Phreatobacter oligotrophus: one gene and its partners. The protein of the gene in region 1 interacts with the protein of each later gene in a pairwise test. Links are inferred from orthologs where the notes say so. Each region holds a gene or a part of one and is shown in the gene's direction. Other genes may lie near its edges. The genes, in order: C8P69_RS07645, dnaE and ctaD.

Evidence for each region.
Region 2: the proteins of C8P69_RS07645 (region 1) and dnaE interact in binary tests that used the Escherichia coli proteins (3 or more experiments, as listed by UniProt). The link is inferred for Phreatobacter oligotrophus from one-to-one orthologs.
Region 3: the proteins of C8P69_RS07645 (region 1) and ctaD interact in binary tests that used the Escherichia coli proteins (3 or more experiments, as listed by UniProt). The link is inferred for Phreatobacter oligotrophus from one-to-one orthologs.

Annotation. Positions count from the first base shown.
Region 1 is NZ_PZZL01000003.1:98,218-105,676, reverse strand. The notes cover bases 4,417-7,393. They hold C8P69_RS07645 (aminotransferase), read left to right. Parts: upstream 4,417-5,316; coding sequence 5,317-6,471; downstream 6,472-7,393. Other genes in these bases: dut (dUTP diphosphatase), read right to left, coding at 7,076-7,393; C8P69_RS07640 (RrF2 family transcriptional regulator), read right to left, coding at 6,517-6,951; C8P69_RS07650 (class I SAM-dependent methyltransferase), read left to right, coding at 4,525-5,232; C8P69_RS07655 (TIGR00645 family protein), read left to right, coding at 4,417-4,508. Outside these bases: C8P69_RS07680 (response regulator transcription factor), read left to right, coding at 8-703; C8P69_RS07675 (sensor histidine kinase), read left to right, coding at 734-2,524; C8P69_RS07670 (HPr kinase/phosphorylase), read left to right, coding at 2,531-3,013; C8P69_RS07665 (PTS sugar transporter subunit IIA), read left to right, coding at 3,104-3,505; C8P69_RS07660 (HPr family phosphocarrier protein), read left to right, coding at 3,607-3,927; more of C8P69_RS07655, read left to right, coding at 3,969-4,416; more of dut, read right to left, coding at 7,394-7,459. UniProt on the Escherichia coli protein: Shows aminotransferase activity with methionine and histidine as substrates, and to a lesser extent also with phenylalanine.
Region 2 is NZ_PZZL01000001.1:667,386-675,899, forward strand. The notes cover bases 3,084-7,115. They hold dnaE (DNA polymerase III subunit alpha), read left to right. Parts: upstream 3,084-3,480; coding sequence 3,481-6,915; downstream 6,916-7,115. Other genes in these bases: C8P69_RS03380 (ABC transporter ATP-binding protein), read left to right, coding at 3,084-3,138; C8P69_RS24405 (hypothetical protein), read left to right, coding at 3,213-3,341; C8P69_RS03390 (aminotransferase), read right to left, coding at 6,912-7,115. Also shown: C8P69_RS03370 (polysaccharide deacetylase family protein), read left to right, coding at 1-1,043; C8P69_RS03375 (lipoprotein-releasing ABC transporter permease subunit), read left to right, coding at 1,149-2,417; more of C8P69_RS03380, read left to right, coding at 2,410-3,083; more of C8P69_RS03390, read right to left, coding at 7,116-8,081; gloA (lactoylglutathione lyase), read right to left, coding at 8,086-8,514. UniProt on the Escherichia coli protein: DNA polymerase III is a complex, multichain enzyme responsible for most of the replicative synthesis in bacteria. This DNA polymerase also exhibits 3' to 5' exonuclease activity. The alpha chain is the DNA polymerase catalytic subunit.
Region 3 is NZ_PZZL01000002.1:562,906-570,243, reverse strand. The notes cover bases 384-3,239. They hold ctaD (cytochrome c oxidase subunit I), read left to right. Parts: upstream 384-932; coding sequence 933-2,546; downstream 2,547-3,239. Other genes in these bases: C8P69_RS06685 (heme o synthase), read left to right, coding at 2,651-3,239; coxB (cytochrome c oxidase subunit II), read left to right, coding at 384-890. Outside these bases: more of coxB, read left to right, coding at 18-383; more of C8P69_RS06685, read left to right, coding at 3,240-3,583; C8P69_RS06680 (CoxF protein), read left to right, coding at 3,591-3,755; C8P69_RS06675 (cytochrome c oxidase assembly protein), read left to right, coding at 3,764-4,366; C8P69_RS06670 (cytochrome c oxidase subunit 3), read left to right, coding at 4,414-5,292; C8P69_RS06665 (M16 family metallopeptidase), read left to right, coding at 5,429-6,790; C8P69_RS06660 (M16 family metallopeptidase), read left to right, coding at 6,790-7,338. UniProt on the Escherichia coli protein: Cytochrome bo(3) ubiquinol oxidase is the terminal enzyme in the aerobic respiratory chain of E.coli that predominates when cells are grown at high aeration.

The DNA of each region.
Region 1 (7,459 bases):
GACCATCATGCCGACCATCGCTCTCGTCGACGACGACCGGAACATCCTGACCTCGGTCGCCATCGCGCTCGAAGCCGAAGGCTATCGCATCGTCACCTACAATGACGGCGCCTCGGCCCTCGACGGCTTCAAGCAGTCGCCGCCGGACCTGGCGATCCTCGACATCAAGATGCCGCGCATGGACGGCATGGAGCTGCTGCGCCGCCTGCGCCAGAAGACCGACATGCCGGTGATCTTCCTCACCTCCAAGGACGAGGAGATCGACGAACTCTTCGGCCTGAAGATGGGCGCCGACGATTTCATCCGGAAGCCGTTCTCGCAGCGCCTGCTGGTCGAGCGCGTCAAGGCCGTGCTGCGCCGCGCCGCCGCCAAGGACCCGGCCGCCGAGGCCAAGTCCGACGCCAAGGTGCTGGAGCGCGGCAAGCTGCGCATGGACCCCGAGCGCCACACCTGCACCTGGGACGGCCATCCGGTGACGCTCACCGTCACCGAGTTCCTCATCCTGCAGGCGCTCGCCCAGCGCCCGGGCGTGGTGAAGAGCCGCAACGCGCTGATGGACGCGGCCTATGACGATCAGGTCTATGTCGACGACCGCACCATCGACAGCCACATCAAGCGGCTGCGCAAGAAGTTCAAGGTTGTCGATGACGACTTCGAGATGATCGAGACCCTCTACGGCGTCGGCTACCGCTTCAAGGAGTGAGGTCCCGCAAGGCGGCCTCTGGCGCAGACCATGCTGGACCGGACCCAGGACGACATTGCCGAGGCGGGCGCGGCCTCCGCGCATCCCGCGCGGCCGATCCGCCCATGGTCGCGCTTCGGCCGGGTGATGGCGCGGGCGGCACGGGCGGTGGTCAACCGCTCGTTCTCCAGCCTGACGCGCCGCATCGTCCTTTTGAACCTCGTGGGCCTCGTCGCGCTCGTCTCCGGCATCCTCTGGCTGTCGCAGTTCCGGCAAGGACTCATCGAGTCGCGGGCGCAGAGCCTGCTCGTCCAGGGCGAGATCATCGCGGGTGCGATCGCCGCCTCCACCTCGGTGGAGGGGCCTGTCATCCCCATCGACCCCGACAAGCTGTTCGAGCTGCAGCTCGGCGGCGCGGCCTCGGCGGTGGATGATCCCTCGGCGCTGCTGGAGTTCCCGATCAACCCCGAGCGCGTGGCGCCCGTGCTGCGCCGGCTCACCGGCCCGACCGAGACCCAGGCGCGCATCTATGACCGCGAGGGCAATCTCATCCTCGACAGCCGCAACCTCTATGGCCGCGGCGACATCCAGACGCTCGACCTGCCGCCCATCGGCAGCAAGCCGCCCTTCTATGAGAAGTGGTGGAACGAGGTCCGCCGCTTCCTGCGTGGCGGCGGCAATTTCCCGATCTACCGCGACCTCGGCATGCGCAACGGCCGCTCCTATCCGGAAGTGGCGCAGGCGCTGAACGGCCAGAAGGTCAGCATGGTCCGGGTGAACGACCAGGGCGAGCTGATCGTCTCGGTGGCGATCCCCGTGCAGCGCTTCCGCGGCGTGCTGGGCGTGCTGCTGCTCAACACCCAGGGCGGCGAGATCGACGAGGTGCTGGATGCCGAGCGCTTCCAGGTGCTGCGCGTCTTCCTCGTCGCCGCGCTGGTGATGATGCTGCTCTCGGTGCTGATGGCCCGCACCATTGCCGGCCCCGTGCGCAAGCTCGCCGAGGGTGCCGACCAGGTGCGCCGCCGCCACCGCTCCCGCGAGGAGATCCCGGATTTCAGCCAGCGCCGCGACGAGATCGGCCACCTGTCCCGTTCGCTGCGCGACATGACCGATGCGCTCTATGCCCGGATCGAGGCGATCGAGCGCTTCGCCGCCGATGTCGCCCACGAGCTGAAGAACCCGCTGACCTCGCTGCGCTCGGCGGTGGAGACCCTGCCGCTCGCCAAGACCGACACGTCGCGGGCGCGGCTGCTGGAGGTCATCCAGCACGACGTGAAGCGGCTCGACCGCCTCATCACCGACATTTCCGACGCGAGCCGGCTCGATGCCGAGCTCCAGCGCCAGGAATCGACGCGGGTCGACCTGACGAAGCTGCTCGGCACCCTCGTCACCATCGCCAACGAGGTGCGCAAGGACGGCGAGGCATCGGTGCGGCTCGCCTTCGAGGGCGGCAAGGCTGGCGAGTTCATCGTGCCGGGCCATGACAGCCGCATCAGCCAGGTGGTGACCAACCTCATCGACAATGCCCGCTCCTTCTCGCCGCGGGATGGCGAGGTGCGGGTCACCGCCAAGAAGCTCAAGGGCATCGTCGAGATCGTCGTCGAGGATGACGGCCCTGGCATCCGCGAGGACGCGCTGCAGCGGATCTTCGAGCGCTTCTACACCGATCGGCCGCATCAGGATTACGGCCAGAATTCGGGCCTCGGCCTGTCCATCTCCAAGCAGATCATCGAGGCCCATGGCGGCAAGATCTGGGCCGAGAACCGGCCCGGCCGCCTCGACGAGGAGGGCGAGCCGATCCCGGCGGGCGCGCGCTTCGTCGTTCGCCTGCCGGCCGCCTGACGGGCCATGGAGCCGAGCATCCACGCCAGCGCTGTGCTTGTCGGCGCGAAGGCCGTGCTGGTCCGTGGCGCCCCGGGGTCCGGCAAGACCAGCCTCGCGCTGCGGCTGGTCGCGCTGGCCGAGGCTGATCCGTCCTTCTTCGCCCGGCTCGTCGCCGATGACCGCGTCCACCTTGCAGCCTCGGGCGGGCGGCTGGTCGTGTCCGCGCCCGCCGCGATCGCCGGCCTTGCCGAGCGGCGCGGGGTGGGGGTGCAGCCGGTTCTCTTCGAGAGCAGCGCCGTCGTCGGCCTGGTCGTCGATCTCGGCGCAGAGGATGCGGCGCGGATGCCGGAGGAGACCGCCCTCTCCACCGTCATCGCCGGCGTCAGCGTGGCGCGCCTGCCGGTGGCCGCGGGCGTCGACCCCCTGCCGGTCGTGGCATCAGCCATCTCATGGTGTCGCATCCCAGCCGCGGTCCTTGCTGCGCCGCACCCGGGGGCGTATCGTTAACGCCCTTGCCCTTGCGCCCGCCGGCCAGATGATCAAATTATCACCCTCCCTCGTGAGCGAGCGCGCGGCCTGCCGCGCGCGGAGTGCCTGATGATCGGTCTCGTGATCGTGACGCACGGCCAACTGGCCGTCGAATTCCGCCATGCCATGGAACATGTCGTGGGTCCCCAGCGCCAGGTGGAGACCATCGCCATCGGTCCGAGCGACGACATGGACCAGCGCCGGCGCGACATCATCGCGGCGGTCGACCAGGTCGATTCCGGCGACGGCGTCGCGGTGCTGACCGACATGTTTGGCGGCACGCCCTCCAACCTCGCCATTTCGGTGATGAGCGGGCGGCCGGTCGAGGTCATCGCCGGCATCAACCTGCCGATGCTGGTGAAGCTGGCAACCGTCCGGGCGGAGAAGCCGCTGCAGGAAGCGGTTCTCCACGCCCAGGAGGCGGGGCGCAAATACATCAACATCGCCAGCCGCGTGCTCGCAGGTCATTGAGATCGGAGCGGCGCGGTGGCTAGTATGACCTCCAGGTGCCCAGGTGAGTGGCACGGCTGTGGCCGTCTCCGGCGGACCGCGGCGAGGGGTTAGGACGTCTCATGGGCCAGGGCGACATCGGCGGCTCCGCCGCGACGGCTTCCACCGCGGGTGCGGTGGTGCGCGAGCTGCCGATCATCAACAAGCGGGGCCTGCATGCGCGGGCCTCGGCCAAGTTCGTGTCCTGCGCCGACCGGTTCGACGCCACCATCAAGGTGTCGCGCGCCGGTGAGACGGTGGACGCCCGTTCGATCATGGGGTTGATGATGCTGGCCGCCGGCATCGGCACCTCCGTCACCCTCACCGCCACCGGCCCCGATGCCGAGGAGGCGGTCGAGGCTCTCGCCGCCCTCGTCGCCGACCGGTTCGGCGAGGGCGAATAACTGCATCCGTCCCTGTTCCCCTCGCCGACGAGACCCGATCCATGAGCGACCAGAGCGTGGTTCCCGCGCAGACCTCCGCCGAGAAGGTGGAGCGCGGTGTCGAGCGCGCCCTGTTCGCCAGCCGCTGGCTGATGGCGCCCTTCTATGTCGGGCTGATGATCGGCCTGTTCGCGCTGATGATCGTGTTCCTGCGCGACCTCGCGGTCTTCGTGACGAAGATTCCGACGGCGAAGGAATCCGACGTCATCCTCGGCATCCTCACCCTCATCGACCTGTCGCTGGCGGGAAACCTCGTGATCATGGTGGTGTTCTCGGGCTACGAGAACTTCGTCTCCAAGATGGAGCACGTGCCCACCAAGGACCGGCCGGAATGGATGGGCTCGATCGATTTCTCGGCCCTGAAGATGAAGCTGCTCGCCTCGATCGTGGCGATCTCGGCGATCCATCTGCTCAAGGCCTTCATGAACGTCTCGGCCATGTCCGACCGCGAGATGATGTGGCTGGTGGTCATCCACGTCACCTTCGTCGTCTCCGGCGTGCTGATGGCGCTGACCGACAAGTTCGCGAGTTCCGCCAAGTGATGTCCGGAGCCGCATGATGGCCGACTGGCGCTCCTTCTGGGACGGCGAACACGCCATCTACGTCTCCGACCGGCACAAGGCGGTGCATTACGCCGCCATCGCCGATGGCATCCTCGACCATGTCCGGCTGGCGGGCCTCGGGCCGGAGGCGACCGTGCTCGACTATGCCTGCGGCGAGGCGCTGGAGACGCCGCGTGTGGCCGCTGCGGTCGGCAGGCTCGTGCTCTGCGATGGCGCGCCGTCGGTGGTGGCGAAGCTGCGCGAGCGGTTCGGCAGCCTCGGCCATGTCGCCTTCGCACTGCCGGAGGATCTCGACGCGGCGCTGCCCGATGGCACCGCCGATCTCATCGTCGTCTCCTCGCTGATCCAGTACCTGTCGCGCGAGGACCTCGTGGCGCTGATCGGGCGGTTCCGCGCCAAGCTGAAGCCCTCCGGTCGCCTCGTCATCGCCGACGTCATCCCGCCGGATGCGGGCATGGTGCCGGATGTGCTGTCGCTCCTGCGCAACGCGCTGCGCCATGGCTATCTGCCCGCGGCCGTCGCCGGTCTCGTGGCCACCGCGGTGTCGCCCTATCGCAAGCTGCGCAGCGAACTGGGGCTCTCGACCTATGCCGAGGCGGACATGCTGGCGCTCTTCGCTGGCGCGGGGTTCCAGGCGGCGCGCCATGAGCCCAATCTCGGCCTGACGCCACATCGCATGACCTTCGTTGCCCGCCCGGCCTGACGCCGCGGGTTTGACTCTCCGGCGCGATTTCGGCATAGCGATCACTTCGTTCTTTGAACCGAACGCCGCGCCGGGGTGTGTCCGATGAACCCGATTTTCGCCGACCTGCCGACCACCGTCTTCGAGGTCATGTCGCAGATGGCGCGCGAGACCGGCGCCATCAATCTCGGCCAGGGCTTCCCCGACGATCCCGGGCCGCTCGACGTGCGCCAGAAGGCGGCCGAGGCGGTGGTCTCGGGGTGGAACCAGTATCCGCCGATGATGGGCCTGCCGGAGCTCAGGCAGGCTGTCGCCGACCATTATCGCCACCATCAGGGCCTCACCATCGATCCGCAGCAGGAGGTGATGATCACCTCCGGCGCGACCGAGGCCCTCGCCGGCGCGCTGTTCTCGCTGATCAAGCCCGGCGACGAGGTCGTGCTGTTCCAGCCGATGTATGACGCCTACCTGCCGCTGGTACGGCGGGCCGGCGGCGTGCCGCGTTTCGTGACCCTGCGCCCGCCGCACTGGCGTTTCACCGAGGAGGATCTGGCGGCGGTCTTCAGCGACCGCACGCGCGTGGTCCTCCTCAACAATCCGCTGAACCCGGCGGCCTCGGTCTTCCCGCGCGAGGACCTGGACCTGCTGGGGCGCTTCTGCGCCAAGTTCGGCGCCACGGTCGTCTCGGACGAGGTGTGGGAGCACGTCATGTTCGACGGGCAGAAGCACCTCTCGGTCCTCGCCGTCCCGTCGCTGCGCGAGCGCTCGGTGAAGATCGGCTCGGCTGGCAAGATCTTCTCGCTCACCGGCTGGAAGGTGGGCTTTGTCGTCGCCGCACCGGCGATCATGAAGGTTCTCTCGAAGGCCCATCAGTTCCTGACCTTCACCACCCCGCCGAACCTGCAGGCGGCGGTGGCCTATGGCCTTGCCAAGGACGATGCCTATTTCGCTGACATGCGGGCCGAACTGCAGCGGGCGCGCGACCTGTTCCACGCCGGGCTCGACGCTGCCGGTTTCCAGGTGCTGCCGAGCGCGGCGACCTATTTCATCAATGTGGATCTCGCCTCGGCCGGCATCACCGACGACGTCGCCTTCTGCAAGGCGCTGGTGCGCGACCATGGCGTCGCCGCCATTCCGGTCTCGGCCTTCTACGCGGAGACGCCGGTGACCTCGGTGGTGCGGTTCTGCTTCGCCAAGAAGGACGAAACGCTGACCGGCGCGCTGGACCGGCTGTCGCAGGTCTTCGCCAAGGCGGCGTAAACGGGGCGGCGGCACGAGGCCGCCGCCGGATCATCTCTCAGCCGCTCAGGCCGGCTCGAGCAGGCCCGGGATCGCCTCGAGGGCTTCCTGGGTCTTGGCGCAAAGCTCGGCCACGGAGATGCGATCAAGACGCGCGAAATAGTCGCGCTCGGCCTCGGCCATGGCAGGGACGATGATCGCCTCCATCAGCGGCGAGAGCGTGTCGACCTCGTCGATGCCGCTGCCCACCGCCGTGCGGACGATGTCGCCGCAGGAGATCTTGGCGCGATCGCGCGCGACGTCGTAGCCACCGCGCGGACCACGAAGGCCGCGCAGGATCCCGGAGCGGACGAGCGCCTGAAGAAGCGGCTCAAGGTGGCGGGGCGGCAGGTTGTGGCGGGCCGCCAGCGCCTTGGCCGACACGGGTCCGTCAACCGCGTGGACGGCAATATCGACGACGGCGGCAATCGCCAGCCGGCCACGACGTGACAGAATAGACATAGGTCCCTCAAATGATGGAGGGCGACGTCGTTTCGCCCCCGGGTTAAACAAACAACCTTGACGCTTCAAATAGAACTTCTTTTCACGCATATGGGCATTGCCCACAGCGCAAACAAGAATATTTCTAAACTCCGGTGGAACCGAAACCGCCTATTCCACGCTTGGTCTCGTTTAATTCTTCCACGATCTCGACATGTGGTATTGTGGTGGGCGCCACGACCAGTTGGGCAATGCGATCACCGCGGCGGATGATCACGGGCTCTTGGCCGAGGTTGACGAGGATCACCTTTACCTCGCCGCGATAATCGCTGTCGATGGTCCCGGGCGCGTTCAGCACGGTCAGGCCCTGCTTCAGGGCAAGGCCCGATCGCGGTCTCACCTGGCCCTCATAGCCCTGGGGGATGGCCATTTCGAGGCCGGTCGGAATGGCCGTGCGCTCGCCGGGGGCGAGGGTCAGCGGGCCGTCCGCCGGGAGGGCGGCCGTCAGGTCCATGCCCGCCGCGCCCTC
Region 2 (8,514 bases), on another replicon or contig:
GGACGTCCGTTTTCAAGGCTGGTCTGGAGGCGCTCTATCTGACGGGCGCCCACCGCATGCTGCGCCCGATCACCGGTGGCATCGGCGCCATCCTGATGCTCCATCACGTCCGCCCGGCGGAGCCTCGGGATTTCGCCCCCAATGCGCTGCTCGAGGTGACGCCCGACTATCTCGACAGCGTCGTCGAGCGCGTCCGGCAGGCCGGCTTCGACATCGTCGCCATGGACGAGGTTCCCGGCCGCATTGCGCTTGGCGGGGAGGGCCGGCCCTTCGTCGCCTTCACCTTCGACGACGGCTATCGCGACAATGCCGAATTCGCCTATCCCATCCTGAAGAAGCACGGCGCGCCCTTCACAATCTACCTGCCGACCTCGTTCATGGACCGCCGCGGCGAGCTCTGGTGGCTGGTCCTGGAACACACCGTGCGCACCCAGCGCGCCGTGACCGCGACCATTGCCGGTCGCTCCGTCCATTTCGACTGTTCGACCGCGTCGCTGAAGACCGAGGCCTTTCGCGAGATCTACTGGTGGTTGCGATCGCTGCCCGAGACCGAGCTGCGCGCCTATGTCCGCGACCTCTCCGCCCGCCACGGCATCGACTTCCGCGACATCTGCCGCGACCTCTGCATGACCTGGGACGAGGTGAGGGCGCTCGGCGCCGACCCCCTGGTCACCTTCGGCGCCCATACGGTCGAGCACCTGATGCTCGCCAAGTTCCCGGAGGAGACGGTCCGGCAGGAGCTGGTCGCCTCCAAGGCGCGGGTCAAGGACGAGCTCGGCCGCCCCGTGCACCATTTCGCCTATCCGGTGGGGGACCCGACCTCGGCCGGGCCGCGCGAATTTGCCCTTGCCCGGGAGGCGGGCTTCACCACCGCGGTGACGACGCGCCCCGGCGTGCTCTTTGCCGAGCATGCCGACCACCTGACCGCTCTGCCCCGCGTCTCGCTCAACGGCCATTTCCAGTCGCTGCGCTATCTCGACGTGCTGCTCTCCGGCGCCGCCTTCGCCTTTTTCAACAGGTTCCGCAGGGTGAACGCGGCCTGAGCGGCCTCCACCGGATTTTCCGCCGCGCCCCCGTCGCGAGAAGGCCTGAATCAGATAGTTTGTGACGCCGGCCGCCTGTCGCGGTCTGCCCAGCATGAACGGTCGATGTCAGACGCCAACGGAACTCGCCCCTTTTCCGCCTTCGAGTGGATGCTGTCGCTGCGCTACCTGCGGGCGCGGCGGAAGGAGGGATTCATCTCGGTCATCGCCGGCTTCTCCTTCGTCGGCATCATGCTCGGCGTCGCGACGCTGATCATCGTCATGGCGGTGATGAACGGCTTCCGGAAGGAGCTGCTCGGCAAGATCCTCGGCGTCCAGGGCCACATGGTGCTGCAGCCGATCGACACGCCCCTGACCGACTATGCGGCGGTGGCGACGCGGCTGATGCGCATCCAGGGCGTCCGGCTTGCCGCTCCCGTCATCGAGGGCCAGGCGCTGGCCTCTTCCGCCTTTAACGCCGGCGGCGCCATCGTCCGCGGCATGCGGGCCGAGGATTTACGGCGCCTGCCGCTCATCTCCACCAACATCAAGCAGGGCGGGCTGCAGGATTTCGACACGACCGAGGGCGTCATGGTGGGCCAGCGGCTCGCCAACCAGCTGTCGCTGCGCCTCGGCGACAGCCTGACGCTGGTCTCGCCGAAGGGTTCCTCGACGCCCATGGGCATGACGCCGCGGATCAAGGCCTATCCGATCGTCGCCATCTTCGAGGTGGGCATGACCGAGTATGACTCGGCCTTCGTCTTCATGCCCTTCAACGAGGCCCAGGCCTATTTCAACCGCGACGGCGACGCCTCCTCGATCGAGGTCTATACCGACAATGCCGACCGCATCGAGCACTACCGGCGCGTCGTGTCGGAGAGCGTCGAGCGGCCGGTCTTCATCGTCGACTGGCGCCAGCGCAACGCCACCTTCTTCTCGGCCCTGCAGGTCGAGCGAAACGTCATGTTCATGATCCTGACGCTCATCGTCTTCGTCGCGGCGCTGAACATCATTTCCGGCCTCATCATGCTGGTGAAGGACAAGGGGCGCGACATCGCCATCCTGCGGACCATGGGGGCGACGCGCGGCGCGGTGATGCGCATCTTCCTCATCACCGGCGCCTCCATCGGCGTGGTCGGCACGCTGGCCGGCTTTGCGCTGGGCGTCATCGTCTGCCTCAACATCCAGTCCATCCAGGAATTCGTCTCCTGGGTCACCGGCACCACGTTGTGGGACCCGACGGTGCGCTTCCTCACCCAGATCCCCGCCGACATGTCCACCGGCGAGACGCTGTCGGTCCTCGTCATGGCGCTGACCCTGTCCCTGCTCGCGACGCTCTATCCGTCCTGGCGGGCGGCCAAGCTCGATCCGGTCGAGGCGCTGCGCTATGAGTGACGTCGTGAACGCCGACCGCCCGGCCGCCAGCGCCCCGAACGAGGAGGCGCCGGTCCTCTGGCTCGACAAGGTCGAGCGCCGCTACACCGAGGCCGGCGCGCCGCTCGAGATCCTCAAGGGCGTCGACTTCGCCATCTGGCCGGGCGAGACCGTGGCGCTCATTGCGCCCTCCGGCACCGGCAAGTCGACGCTGCTTCACGTCGCCGGCCTGCTCGAGGCCCCCGATGGCGGCGAGGTCTATATCGCCGGCAAGGCCACCTCGAAGCTCGCCGACAAGGACCGCACCCGCATCCGCCGCAACGAGATCGGCTTCGTCTACCAGTTCCACCACCTGCTGCCCGAATTCTCGGCGCTGGAGAACGTGGTCCTGCCGCAGATGATCCGCGGGCTCACCTACAAGGAGGCGAAGGCGCGGGCCTCCGAGCTTTTGACCTATCTCGGCCTCGGCGAGCGCCAGACCCACCGTCCCGCCGAGCTCTCGGGCGGCGAGCAGCAGCGCGTCGCCATCGCCCGCGCCGTGGCCAATGCGCCGAGCATCCTGCTCGCCGACGAGCCCACCGGCAATCTCGACCCCAAGACCGCCGACCACGTCTTCTCGGCGCTCGGCCAGCTGGTGCGCGCCTCGCGGCTCGCCGCCGTGGTCGCGACCCACAACATGGACCTCGCCGCCCGGATGGACCGGCGGGTGACCATCCGCGACGGGCTCATCGTCGAACTGTGATGATCTTTACGTTTCGGTAACCGGATGTGTTCGCGCTCCGTTCTCTTCGCTGGACATGAGAACAAAAAAGGAACATGCTGATCTGGTCGCTGAAAACGGAGGACGACATGATCCGCAGTTTCATCGAAGACGCCGCCGCCCTTGTGGCCCTCGGCCTTTTCACCGGCATGCTCACCGTCTGGGCCCAGGCCTTGAATGGCTGACCCCAACCGCTGAGAGACAACCCCACAGCCTGTGCATAGCGGGAGGCCGACGCTCACCGCGCTTGTCGTGAGCCGCCTTGGGGCGGCAAGGTCCGGAGAGACGAGTCGCGCGGCAGGGGCCGCGCCACCGGGAGGCAGGATGTCCGCGCAACCCTTCGTGCATCTGAGGGTCCATTCCTCCTTCTCGCTGCTCGAGGGGGCGCTCTCGGTCGGCAAGCTCGCCAAGCTCGCCGGGCACGACCGGATGCCGGCGGTGGCCATCACCGACACCAACAACCTCTTCGCCGCGCTCGAATTCTCCGAGAAGCTGAAGGGCGAGGGGATCCAGCCCATCGTCGGGCTGACCCTCGGCCTCGACTGCGGCGACCGCGCCGTCGATCCGCGCCGGCCGAACCTTCAAGGCGTGAAGCCGCGCATCGCGGTGCTCGCGGCCTCCGAGGAGGGCTACCGCAACCTCATGGCCCTGACGACGCGGGCCTTCATGGACAGCCCCGATCCTGCCGATGCCGGTGTCGCCTTCGCGGTGCTGGAGGCCCATGCGGGCGGGCTGATCGCGCTGACCGGCGGGCCCGGCGGGCCGGTCGACCAGGCCTTCCGGGAGGGGCAGGGGGACCTTGCCCGGGCGCGCCTTGCCCGCCTCCATGCCGCCTTCGGCGACCGCCTCTATGTCGAGCTCCAGCGCCACGGGCTCGACGAGGAGCGGGCCGTGGAGCCTGACCTCGTCGAGGAGGCCTACCGCCTCGGCCTGCCGCTGGTCGCCACCAACCAGTGCTACTTCGCCTCGCTCGGCGACTATGAGAGCCACGACGCGCTCATCGCCATCGCCGAGGGGCGCATCCTCTCCGATCCCGAGCGGCGCCGGCTCACGCCCGAGCACCGGTTCAAGACCCAGGCCGAGATGGTCGCGCTCTTTGCCGACCTGCCGGAGGCCGTCGCCTCGACGATCGAGATCGCCCGGCGCTGCCACTACCGGCCGAAGACCCGCAAGCCCATCCTGCCGACCTTCACGGAAGAAGCTGGCGGCGTCGCGCTGGACGAGGCGGCGGCGCTCGCCCGCCAGGCCCGCGAGGGGCTCGACCGGCGGCTCGCCGCCCATGGCCCTGCGCCCGGCCTCACCGAGAAGGACTATCGCGACCGGCTCGATTTCGAGCTCTCGATCATCGAGCGCATGAAGTTCCCCGGCTATTTCCTCATCGTGTCGGACTTCATCAAATGGGCGAAGGCCCATGACATCCCGGTGGGACCGGGCCGCGGCTCGGGCGCCGGCTCGCTGGTGGCCTATGCGCTCACCATCACCGACCTCGATCCGCTGCGCTTCGCCCTGCTCTTCGAGCGCTTCCTCAACCCCGAGCGCGTGTCGATGCCGGACTTCGACATCGACTTCTGCCAGGACCGCCGCGACGAGGTGATCCGCTACGTGCAGGAGCGCTATGGGCGCGCCCAGGTCGCCCAGATCATCACCTTCGGTACTCTGCAGGCGCGCGGCGTGCTGCGCGATGTCGGCCGCGTCCTCGAACTCTCCTACGGCCAGGTCGACAAGCTATGCAAGCTGGTGCCGCAGAACCCGGCGGCGCCCGTGACCCTCGACAAGGCGATCGAGGGCGAGCCGAAGCTGCAGGCGGCCCGCGACGAGGATCCGGTGATCGCCCGCCTCTTCGACGTCTCCACCAAGCTTGAGGGCCTCAACCGCCACGCCTCGACCCACGCCGCCGGCCTCGTCATCGGCGACCGGCCGCTGGTCGAGCTCGTTCCGCTCTACCGAGACCCCAAGACCGACATGCCGGTCACCCAGTTCAACATGAAATGGGTGGAGCAGGCGGGCCTGGTGAAGTTCGACTTCCTCGGCCTGAAGACCCTCACCGTGCTGCAGAAGGCGGTGGACCTGATCCGCCGCCGCGGCATCGACATCGACCTCGCGGCCATCCCACTCGATGACGCCAGGACCTACGATATGCTGGCCAAGGGCGAGACGGTCGGCGTGTTCCAGGTGGAAAGCGCGGGCATGCGCAAGGCGCTCGTCGAGATGAAGGCGAGCCGCTTCGAGGACATCATCGCCCTCGTCGCCCTCTACCGGCCGGGCCCGATGGCCAACATTCCCGTCTATTGCGCCCGAAAGCACGGGCTGGAACAGCCCGAATATCCCCATCCCCTGCTGGAACAGGTGCTGTCCGAGACCCACGGCATCATCGTCTACCAGGAGCAGGTGATGCAGGCGGCGCAGATCCTGTCGGGCTATTCGCTCGGCGAGGCCGACCTCCTGCGCCGCGCCATGGGCAAGAAGATCAAGGCGGAGATGGACAAGCAGCGCGAGCGCTTCGTCTCCGGCTGCGTCGAGCGGTCGATCCCCAAGGCCAAGGCCGACGAGATCTTCGACCTGCTGGCCAAGTTCGCCGACTACGGCTTCAACAAGAGCCACGCGGCCGCCTATGCCCTGGTCTCCTACCAGACGGCCTATCTGAAGGCGAACTACCCGGTCGAGTTCATGGCGGCCTCCATGACGCTCGACCTCTCCAACACTGACAAGCTCTCGGAATTCCGCCGCGAGGCGCTGCGGCTCGGCATCCCCGTCGATCCGCCGAGCATCAACCGCTCCGGCGTTCACTTCGACGTCGCCGACGGCCACATCCTCTATGCGCTCGCAGCCGTGAAGGGGGTCGGCGCCCAGGCGGTGGAGGCGATCGTCCAGGCGCGCGGCGACAAGCCCTTCCGCGACCTCGGCGACTTCGCCCAGCGCATCAATCCGCGCATGCTCAACCGCAAGACGCTGGAGAACCTCGCGTCGGCCGGCGCCTTCGACGACCTCGAGCCGAACCGCGCCGCGGCCTTCGCCGCCATCGACCAGGTGCTGGCCGAGGCGCAGCGCCAGGCCGAGGGCCGGGCGCTCGGCCAGGACGAACTCTTCGGCGGCTCGGGCGCGCCGCTCATCCGCGTGCCGAAGGTCGAGCCCTGGCTCCCCGCCGAGAAGCTCGACGAGGAATACAAGGCCATCGGCTTCTTCCTCTCCGGCCACCCGCTCGACGACTACCAGGCGGCGCTGAAGCGCCTGCGCATCGAGCCCTATGCCCAGTTCGCCCGCTCGGTGCGCCAGGGGGCAAGCGCCGGCCGCCTCGCCGGCGTCGTCACCGCCCGCCAGGAGCGCCGCACCAAGACCGGCAATAAGATGGGCATCGTCACCTTCTCCGACCCTTCGGGCCATTACGAGGGCGTGCTGTTCTCCGAAGGCCTCGCGCTCTACCGCGACCTGCTGGAACCCGGCCGGGCCGTGCTCATGGCGGTCGGCGCCGAGGTGCAGGGCGAGGATGTCCGCATCCGCATCCAGTCGGTCGAGCCACTGGATGAGGCGGCGGTGCGCGTCCAGAAGGGGTTCCGCGTCTTCATCGAGGATCTCGGCGCGGTCGACAGCGTCGCCAAGCGCCTGCCGGGCAAGGGCGACGGCGAGGTCAGCCTCGTCATCCGCCTCGCCGATGCAGCGAGCGAGGTCGAGGTGAAGCTGCCGGGGCGCTTTGCCGTCTCACCGCAGATCGCCGGCGCCATCAAGGCGGTGCCGGGCGTGCAGGCGGTGATGGAGCTCTAGGGGGCAAGGCCCTTGAGCCGCGCCGGCAGGTCGGCGATCGCCGCCTCGTCGGCATTGGCGAAGGCGAAGCGCAGGTGGTCGTCCTGGCCCGGGCCGAAATAGGAGCCGGGCAGGCCGAGCACGCCGCGCTCCTTGGCGAGGCATTCGGCGACCCGCTCCGCCGGCACGCCCGCGAAGGGGTGCCGCACATAGGCGAAATAGGCACCGATGGAGGAGATGGACCAGCCGGGGCAGGCCTCCACCACCCGGGCGAAGGCGCTGATGCGGCCGTTGATCGTCGCCCGCATGGTCGCGCGCCAGTCCGCGGTGCCGTCGATGGCCCAGGCCAGCGCCTCCTGGGCGGGGCGGGCCGCGCAGATCTGCACGCTGTCGAGAACTTTCAGGATTTCCCCCATGGCCTGCGGCCCGGCGGTGATGGCGCCAGCGCGGTGGCCGGGCACGGCGTAGCTCTTGGAGAAGGAATAGAGCTGGATGACCGTGTCGCGCCAATCGGGCCGCGTCAGCAGGCCATGGGCGCGGTTGGCGCCATCGGCGAGGAAGTCGCGATAGGTCTCGTCGACGATGAGCGCGAGGCCGCGCCGTTTCGCGAGATCGGCGAAGGCGGCGATGACGCCCTCGGGATAGATCGCACCCGTCGGGTTGTTCGGCGTCACCAGCACCAGGGCCCGCGTCGTCGCGTCGATCAGCGCCTCGGCCGCCGCCACATCCGGCACGAAGCGATCCTCGGGACGGCAGGGCAGGGGCGTGACGCCGATGCCGAGCATCTGCAGCGTCATCTGGTGGTTGAAGTACCAGGGGGCGGGCAGGATCACCGAGGAGCCGGGCCCCGCCACCGCCAGCACCGCCGCGAGGAAGGCGAGGTTGCAGCCGGCGGTGATCGCCACATCGGCAGGACCCACGTCGCCGCCATAGGTCGCCGCCACATCCCGCGCATAGGCCTCGCGCAGGGCGGCATCGCCGAGGATCGCGCCATAGCGTGCGACCTCGGGCCGGGCCGCCGCGGCGCCGAGCCTTGCCAGCAGTTCCGCCGGGGGCGGGGCGCCGGGCGCGGCCTGCGACAGGTCGATGGCCGGGCCGTGGTGGCCGCCATAGGACGCCATCCAGGCGCGCGCCGCCGGAATCGGCGGCGTGCCGGTGTCGAGGACCTGCGGGTTCAGCTGCAGCAAGGGCTCACCAGACGCCGGTGTTCGGCATGGAGGCCCAGGGCTCGGCCGGGGCCTTGGCCTCGCCCTTCTGCAGGATCTCGATGGAGATGGCGTCGGGCGAGCGGACGAAGGCCATGCGGCCGTCGCGCGGCGGGCGGTTGATGGTGACGCCGGCCTTCATCAGCTTCTCGCAGGTGGCGTAGATATCTTCGACCTCATAGGCGAGATGGCCGAAATTGCGCCCGCCCGTGTAGGTCTCCGGATCCCAGTTATAGGTCAGCTCCAGCATAGGCGCGTCGCGCCGGCCGGCGGCGATCGCCGCTTCCGCCGCCGCCTTGTCCTCGGGGGCGCAGAGGAAGACGAGGGTGAACTTGCCCTGCGGAAAGTCGTTCTTGCGAACCTGAACCAGGCCGAGCTTGTTGCAGTAGAAGTCGAGCGACTGGTCGAGGTCCGT
Region 3 (7,338 bases), on another replicon or contig:
GCAACGTCTCGCTCGGGATGCGCATGTCGGGCGCCGCGGCGCTCGCAGCCGTTTTGGTGGCGATGCCTGGCGCGGTCCAAGCGCAACAAGGCATGGGCCAACCGTCGCCGGGCGCCCTCGGGTTCCAGGAATCGGCCTCGCCGATCATGGACTTCATCCACTGGTTCCATAACGGCTTCCTGCTGCCGATCATCACCGTGATCTGCATCTTCGTGGCCGGTCTCCTGGCCTACTGCATCTATCGCTTCTCCGAGAAGCGGAACCCGGTCCCCTCGAAGACGACCCACCATGTCGGCCTCGAAGTGGCCTGGACGGTCATCCCGGTCCTCATCCTGATCGTGATCGCCATCCCCTCGTTCCGCCTGCTCTACCAGCAGCAGGTGATCCCGCGCGCCGACATGACCATCAAGGCGACGGGCTCGAGCTGGCGCTGGACCTACGACTATCCCGACCACGGCAACTTCAGCTTCGTCTCCAACATGCAAACGGATGACGAGCGTCGCCAGCGCATCCAGGCCGGCGCGCCGGCCCGCGAGGTTCCGCGCCTCCTCGCCGTCGACAACGAGGTGGTCGTTCCCGTGAACAAGACCATCCGCGTGCAGGTGACCTCCTCCGATGTCATGCACGCCTTCGCGGTGCCCGGCTTCGGCATCAAGGTGGACGCCGTTCCTGGCCGCCTCAACGAGACCTGGTTCCGTGCCACCCGCGAGGGCATCTTCTACGGCCAGTGCTCCGAGCTCTGCGGCAAGGACCACGCGTTCATGCCGATCGCGGTGCGCGTCGTCTCCGAGCAGGCCTTCGCCGCCTGGGTCGAGGACGCGAAGAAGAAGTTCGCCGATACCGGCCGGTCGACCACCGTCGCCGCCAACGAGATCGCCACGGCGCGCTGACGCGCCGGCACCCCGTCGAACCTGTTCAGGATCGTAATCACCATGGCAAACGCTCACGCGACCGCCGCCGACCATCACGACGACCACGGCATTCCCACCGGTTGGAAGCGCTACGTCTATTCGACCAACCACAAGGACATCGGCACGATGTACCTGATCTTCGCGATCATCGCGGGGCTCATCGGGTTCGCGCTGTCCATCGGCATCCGTCTGGAGCTGATGGAGCCGGGGATGCAGATCTTCTCCAATCCCCACACCTTCAACGTCTTCACCACAGGCCACGGCCTGATCATGATCTTCTTCATGGTCATGCCCGCCCTCATCGGCGGCTTCGCCAACTGGTTCGTGCCGATCATGATCGGCGCGCCGGACATGGCCTTCCCGCGGATGAACAACATCTCGTTCTGGCTGCTGCCCCCCGCCTTCGCCCTGCTGCTGATCTCCCTCTTCGTCGAGGGTCCGACCGGCTCCAACGGCTTCGGCGGCGGCTGGACGGCTTACCCGCCGCTTTCCTCGAAGATGGGCCATCCGGGCCCGGCCATGGACTTCGCGATCCTGTCGCTCCACATCGCCGGCGCTTCGTCCATCCTCGGCGCCATCAACTTCATCACCACCATCTTCAACATGCGCGCCCCGGGCATGACGCTGCACAAGATGCCGCTCTTTGCCTGGTCGGTGCTGGTCACGGCCTTCCTGCTGCTGCTGTCGCTGCCGGTTCTCGCCGGCGCCATCACCATGCTGCTGACGGACCGCAACTTCGGCACGACCTTCTTCGACCCGGCCGGCGGTGGTGACCCGATCCTCTACCAGCACCTCTTCTGGTTCTTCGGCCACCCGGAAGTGTACATCCTGATCCTGCCGGCCTTCGGCATCGTCAGCCATATCGTCTCGACCTTCTCGAAGAAGCCCGTCTTCGGTTATCTCGGCATGGCCTACGCCATGGTCGCGATCGGCGTCGTCGGCTTCATCGTCTGGGCCCATCACATGTACACGGCGGGCCTGTCGGTCACGACCCAGGCCTATTTCGTCGCCGCCACCATGGTCATCGCGGTGCCCACCGGCGTGAAGATCTTCTCCTGGATCGCCACGATGTGGGGCGGCTCCATCCGCATGGCGACGCCCATGCTCTGGGCCGTCGGCTTCATCTTCCTGTTCACCGTCGGTGGCGTCACCGGCGTCGTCCTCGCCAATGCCGGCGTCGACCGCGCCCTCCACGACACCTACTATGTCGTCGCCCACTTCCACTACGTGCTGTCGCTCGGCGCCGTCTTCGCCATCTTCGCCGGCTGGTACTACTGGTTCCCGAAGATGTTCGGCTACATGTACTCCGAGTTCATCGGCAAGCTGCACTTCTGGGTCACCTTCGTCGGCGTGAACCTGATCTTCTTCCCGCAGCACTTCCTCGGCCTGCAGGGCATGCCCCGCCGCTACGCCGACTATCCCGATGCCTTTGCCCTGTGGAACTTCGTCTCCTCGATCGGCTCCTACATCGCGGCCGTCGGCGTGGTGATCTTCCTGGCCGGCGTGGTTCACGCCTTCGCCCGCAAGCAGAAGGTTGGCGAGAACCCGTGGGGCGAGGGTGCGACGACGCTGGAGTGGACCCTGTCCTCGCCGCCGCCGTTCCACCAGTTCGAAGAGCTGCCGCGGATCCGCTGATCCGTCCCGTGAACCGAGGCCCGGAGCCACCGCCCCGGGCCTCGTCACCGACCAGGGGAGCCGCTATCCCGCGGCTTCCGACCCTTCTTCACCCCGAGTTCGCCTTGTCCCTCGTCGACGACAGCACCGCAGCGAACCGCGCCTCCCTGGTCAGCCAGGCCGGGCCGCAGGATTTCATCGCGCTCCTGAAGCCGCGGGTGATGTCGCTCGTGGTCTTCACCGCGCTGACCGGCCTCGTCATCGCGCCGGGCGGCCTGCATCCGGTCCTCGCCGCCGTCAGCCTGCTCTGCATCGCCGTCGGCGCCGGCGCCTCCGGCGCGCTCAACATGTGGTACGACGCCGACGTCGACGCGCTGATGTCGCGCACCGCTACCCGCCCGATCCCCTCCGGCCGCGTCGCGCCGTCCGAAGCCCTTGGCTTCGGCCTCGTGCTCTCCGTTCTCTCTGTGACCATGCTGGGCCTTGCCGCCAACTGGCTGGCGGCCTTCCTGCTCGGCTTCACCATCTTCTTCTATGCCGTCGTCTACACGATGTGGCTGAAGCGCTGGACGCCCCAGAACATCGTCATCGGCGGCGCCGCCGGCGCCTTCCCGCCGATGATCGGCTGGGCCGCCGTGACAGGCTCGGTGTCGCTCGAATCGATCATCCTCTTCCTCATCATCTTCATCTGGACGCCGCCCCACTTCTGGGCGCTGGCGCTGCTGAAGTCCGAGGACTATGCCCGCGCCGGCATTCCGATGATGCCGGTCGCCTGCGGCGAGGCGGAGACGCGCAAGCAGATCCTGCTCTACAGCATCGTTCTCGCCCCCATCGGCGTCGCGCCTTCGCTTCTCGGCTTTGCCGGCATCACCTATGGCCTGGTTGCCGCCGCCGGTGGCCTCGGCATGATCTGGTGCGCGATCGAGATCCTGCGCCACCGCGAGGGCGGCGCGGCCCGCAAGGCCTCCGGCCGCATGTTCGGCTTCTCGATCCTCTATCTCTTCGGCCTCTTCGCGGTGCTCCTCGTCGAGCATCTCGTCCTGGCCCGGTTCTGGTGAGGCGCGCATGAGCGAGCCGACCTCCGATCCCGGCATCATCCTCACCCCCGAGGAGAAGCGCCGCCAGCGCCAGCGCAATCTGGCCATCGCGCTCGGTCTCGGGGCCCTGTGCGTCCTCTTCTGGGTGGTCACCCTGGTGAAGGGCTCGGCCATCCTGCAGCGTCCGATGTGAGGCTGGTCATGAGCGTCACCACTCCCACCCCCCGGAACTGGAAGCGCGACATCAAGGTAGCGCTGTCCGCCTTCGCCTTCGGCGCCACCATGTTCGGCGCCGCCTATGCCGCCGTGCCGCTCTACGACCTGTTCTGCCGCGTCACCGGCTTCGGTGGCACGACGATGCGCGCCGAGCGTCCGGCCGACCGGGTCATCGACCATCCGATCGATGTCCGGTTCGATTCGAACATCGGCGCCGGCCTGCCCTGGCGCTTCCAGGTCGACACCTCCCGCCAGAGCATCAAGGCGGGTGAAACCCACACGATGACCTACAAGGTCACCAACACGTCCCGCGAGACCGTCACCGGCATGGCGACCTACAACGTCGCCCCCAACGAGACCGGCCGCTACTTCAACAAGCTCCAGTGCTTCTGCTTCACCGAGCAGACGCTCGCCCCCGGCGAGACGCGCGAGTTCACGGTGGTCTATTTCGTCGATCCGGCCATCGCCGACGATCCGAACGCCAACACCGCGAACACGATCACGCTCAGCTACACCTTTTACCGCCAGGCCCAGCCGAAGCCGGTCGCCCAGACGACCGGCCCGGCCACGACCGAGCGGACAAACTGACCAATCGCCGCGTCGCCTGGCGGCGCGGAGAGGAGACGGAGACTTCCATGGCCGAGGCCCACGCCAAGCATCACGACTACCACCTGGTGCCACTCAGCCCCTGGCCCTTCCTGGGCTCGATGTCGGCCTTCGTCATGGCGGTCGGTGCCGTGATGTGGATGAAGCATATGGCCCCCGCCGGCCTGCAGATCGGCTGGGTGGTGTTCTTCGCCGGCCTGATCGGCGTGCTCTACACCATGTACGGCTGGTGGGCGGACGTGATCCGCGAGGGCCAGGAAGGCCATCACACCCGCGTCGTGTCGCTGCACCTGCGCTACGGCATGATCATGTTCATCGCCTCCGAGGTGATGTTCTTCGTCGCCTGGTTCTGGGCCTATTTCGATGCGGCCTTCTTCCCCGCCGAGGTGATCCAGTACCAGCGCACCGAGCTCACTGGCGGCCACTGGCCGCCGAAGGGCATCGAGACCTTCAACCCGCTGCAGATCCCGCTGCTCGGCACTATGGTGCTGCTGCTCTCGGGCACCACCGTGACCGCCGCCCACCATCACATCGTCACGGGCGAGCGCGAGCAGGCGAAGATGTACCTGTGGTTCACGGTGATCCTGGGCTTCCTCTTCACCTGCCTGCAGATCTACGAGTACACCCACGCCCATTTCGCCTTCTCGGGCAACATCTACGGCGCCACCTTCTTCATGGCGACCGGCTTCCACGGCTTCCATGTCATCGTCGGCACCATCTTCCTGCTGGTCTGCGTGATGCGTCTCTACCGCGACACGCACCTGACCCCCGAGAAGCACTTCGGCTTCGAGGCGGCGGCCTGGTACTGGCACTTCGTCGACGTGGTGTGGCTGTTCCTGTTCGCCGCCATCTACGTCTGGGGCCATGACTGGTCGGGCCGCGCGCTGGCCGGCGCGGTCGGGCACTGAAGCCCCTTCACATGAGATCGACGAGGGCGGCCGCGGGCCGCCCTTTTCGTTTGGCAGTCGGCTCACGTCCTTGTCATATGGCGGCGAGTTGGCTTCCGTGCCTTGATGCTGAGCCGACCCACGACGAGGACCGCCGATGGAGCTGACGCGCCGCATGTTCACACTCGGCCTCACCGCGCTCGCAGCGCCTGCCGTCCTGCCGTCGGCGGCCTTTGCGCGCATCCCCGTGGAACGCGCCTATCGCCATGTCCTCGCCAATGGACTGGAGGCCATCGCCATTCCCGACCATCGGGTCCCCGTGGTCACCCACATGCTGTGGTACCGGGTCGGCTCGGCTGACGAGGAAAAGGGCAAGTCGGGTCTCGCCCATTTCCTCGAGCACCTGATGTTCAAGGGCACGCAGCGCAATCCCGCGCCGGTCTTCTCGCGCGCCGTGACGGCAGCCGGCGGCCAGGAAAACGCCTTCACCTCCTATGACTACACCGGCTATTTCCAGCGCGTCGTCGCGAACCAGCTGCCGGCCATGATGGACTTCGAGGCCGACCGCATGACCGGCCTCGTCCTCACCGATGCCGTCGTCCTGCCCGAGCGCGACGTGGTGCTGGAGGAGCGGCGCCAGCGCATCGACAACGATCCCGGCGCGCGTCTCGGCGAGCGGATGCAGGCCCGCCTCTGGGGCGAGGACCATCCCTACGGCATCCCGATCATCGGCTTCGAGTCGGAGATCCGGAAGCTCAACCTCGACGACGCCATGGCGTTCTACCGGCGCCATTACGCGCCGAACAACGCCATCCTCGTCATCGCCGGCGACGTGACTCCGGAGACCGTCTTCCGCCTCGCCGAGGAAACCTACGGCAAGGCCGACGCCAACCCCGCCATCCGCCCGCGCAGCCGCCCGCCGGCCGCCATCCGCGACGCCCGCGAAACCGTGCGCCTCGCCGATCCCCGGGTGCGCCAGCCGAGCCTCAGCCTCAGCCAGGTGGTCCCGTCCTACACGACGGCCAAGCCCGGGGAGGCCGAGGCCTTCGAACTGCTGTCGCAGGTGGTCGGCGCCTCGCCCAACGGGCGGCTCTACAAGACCCTCGTCAGCGACCGCGGCCTCGCGGTCAGCGCCGGCTGCTGGTATGCCGGCACGGCGCTGGGGGACGGCCGCTTCGGCATCCATGCCTCGCCGCGTCCCGGCGTGGCGCTCGATGCGCTGGAGACCGGGCTGCTCGAGGTGGCCGCCCGCATCGCCGCCGAGGGCGTCACCGACGAGGAGCTGGAGCGCGCCCGCACCCGCCTCATCGCCGACACCATCTATTCCCAGGACAGCCAGGCCTCCATGGCGCGCATGTATGGCGCGGCCCTGTCCTGCGGCGGGACGCTCGCCGACCTCCAGCAATGGGTCGAGCGGGTGCGCGCCGTCGATCGCCGGCAGGTCAATGACCTCGCGCCGCGCGCCTTCGATTTCAGCCGCGCCGTCAGTGCCGAACTCATCCGGGCGGAGCGCAGCTGATGCGGCCCGCCCTCGCCTGGCTCGCCGCCGGAACCCTTGCCATGCTCGCCTCGCTCTCGCCCACACCCTCCGCCCAGGCCCAGCCGCAGGGAGGAGGTGACCAGGGCAGCCGCGTCCAGCGGGTGACCTCGCCCAGCGGCATTGAGGCCTGGCTCGTCCGCCAGACGCATCTTCCCGTGCTCGCGCTGTCCTTTGCGATGAAGGGCGGCACGTCCCAGGACCCCGCCGGCCGCGAGGGCACCGCCAACATGGTCGCCGCCATGATGGACGAGGGCGCCGGCGACCTCGATTCCGAGACCTTCAGCGCCCGGCTCCAGGACCGCGCCATCGAGATCAGCTTCGCGGCGAGCCGCGACACCTTCTCCGGCTCGATGCGGACGCTGACCGACAATCGCGCCGAGGCCGCGAACCTCCTCCGGATGGCCCTCACCGCGCCGCGCTTTGACGCCGCCCCGCTGGAGCGCATCCGCCAAGCCGTGCTCGCCTCCATCCGCCGCGGCTCGACGACGCCCGGCACGATCGCCAGCGACATGTTCTGGTCCACTGCC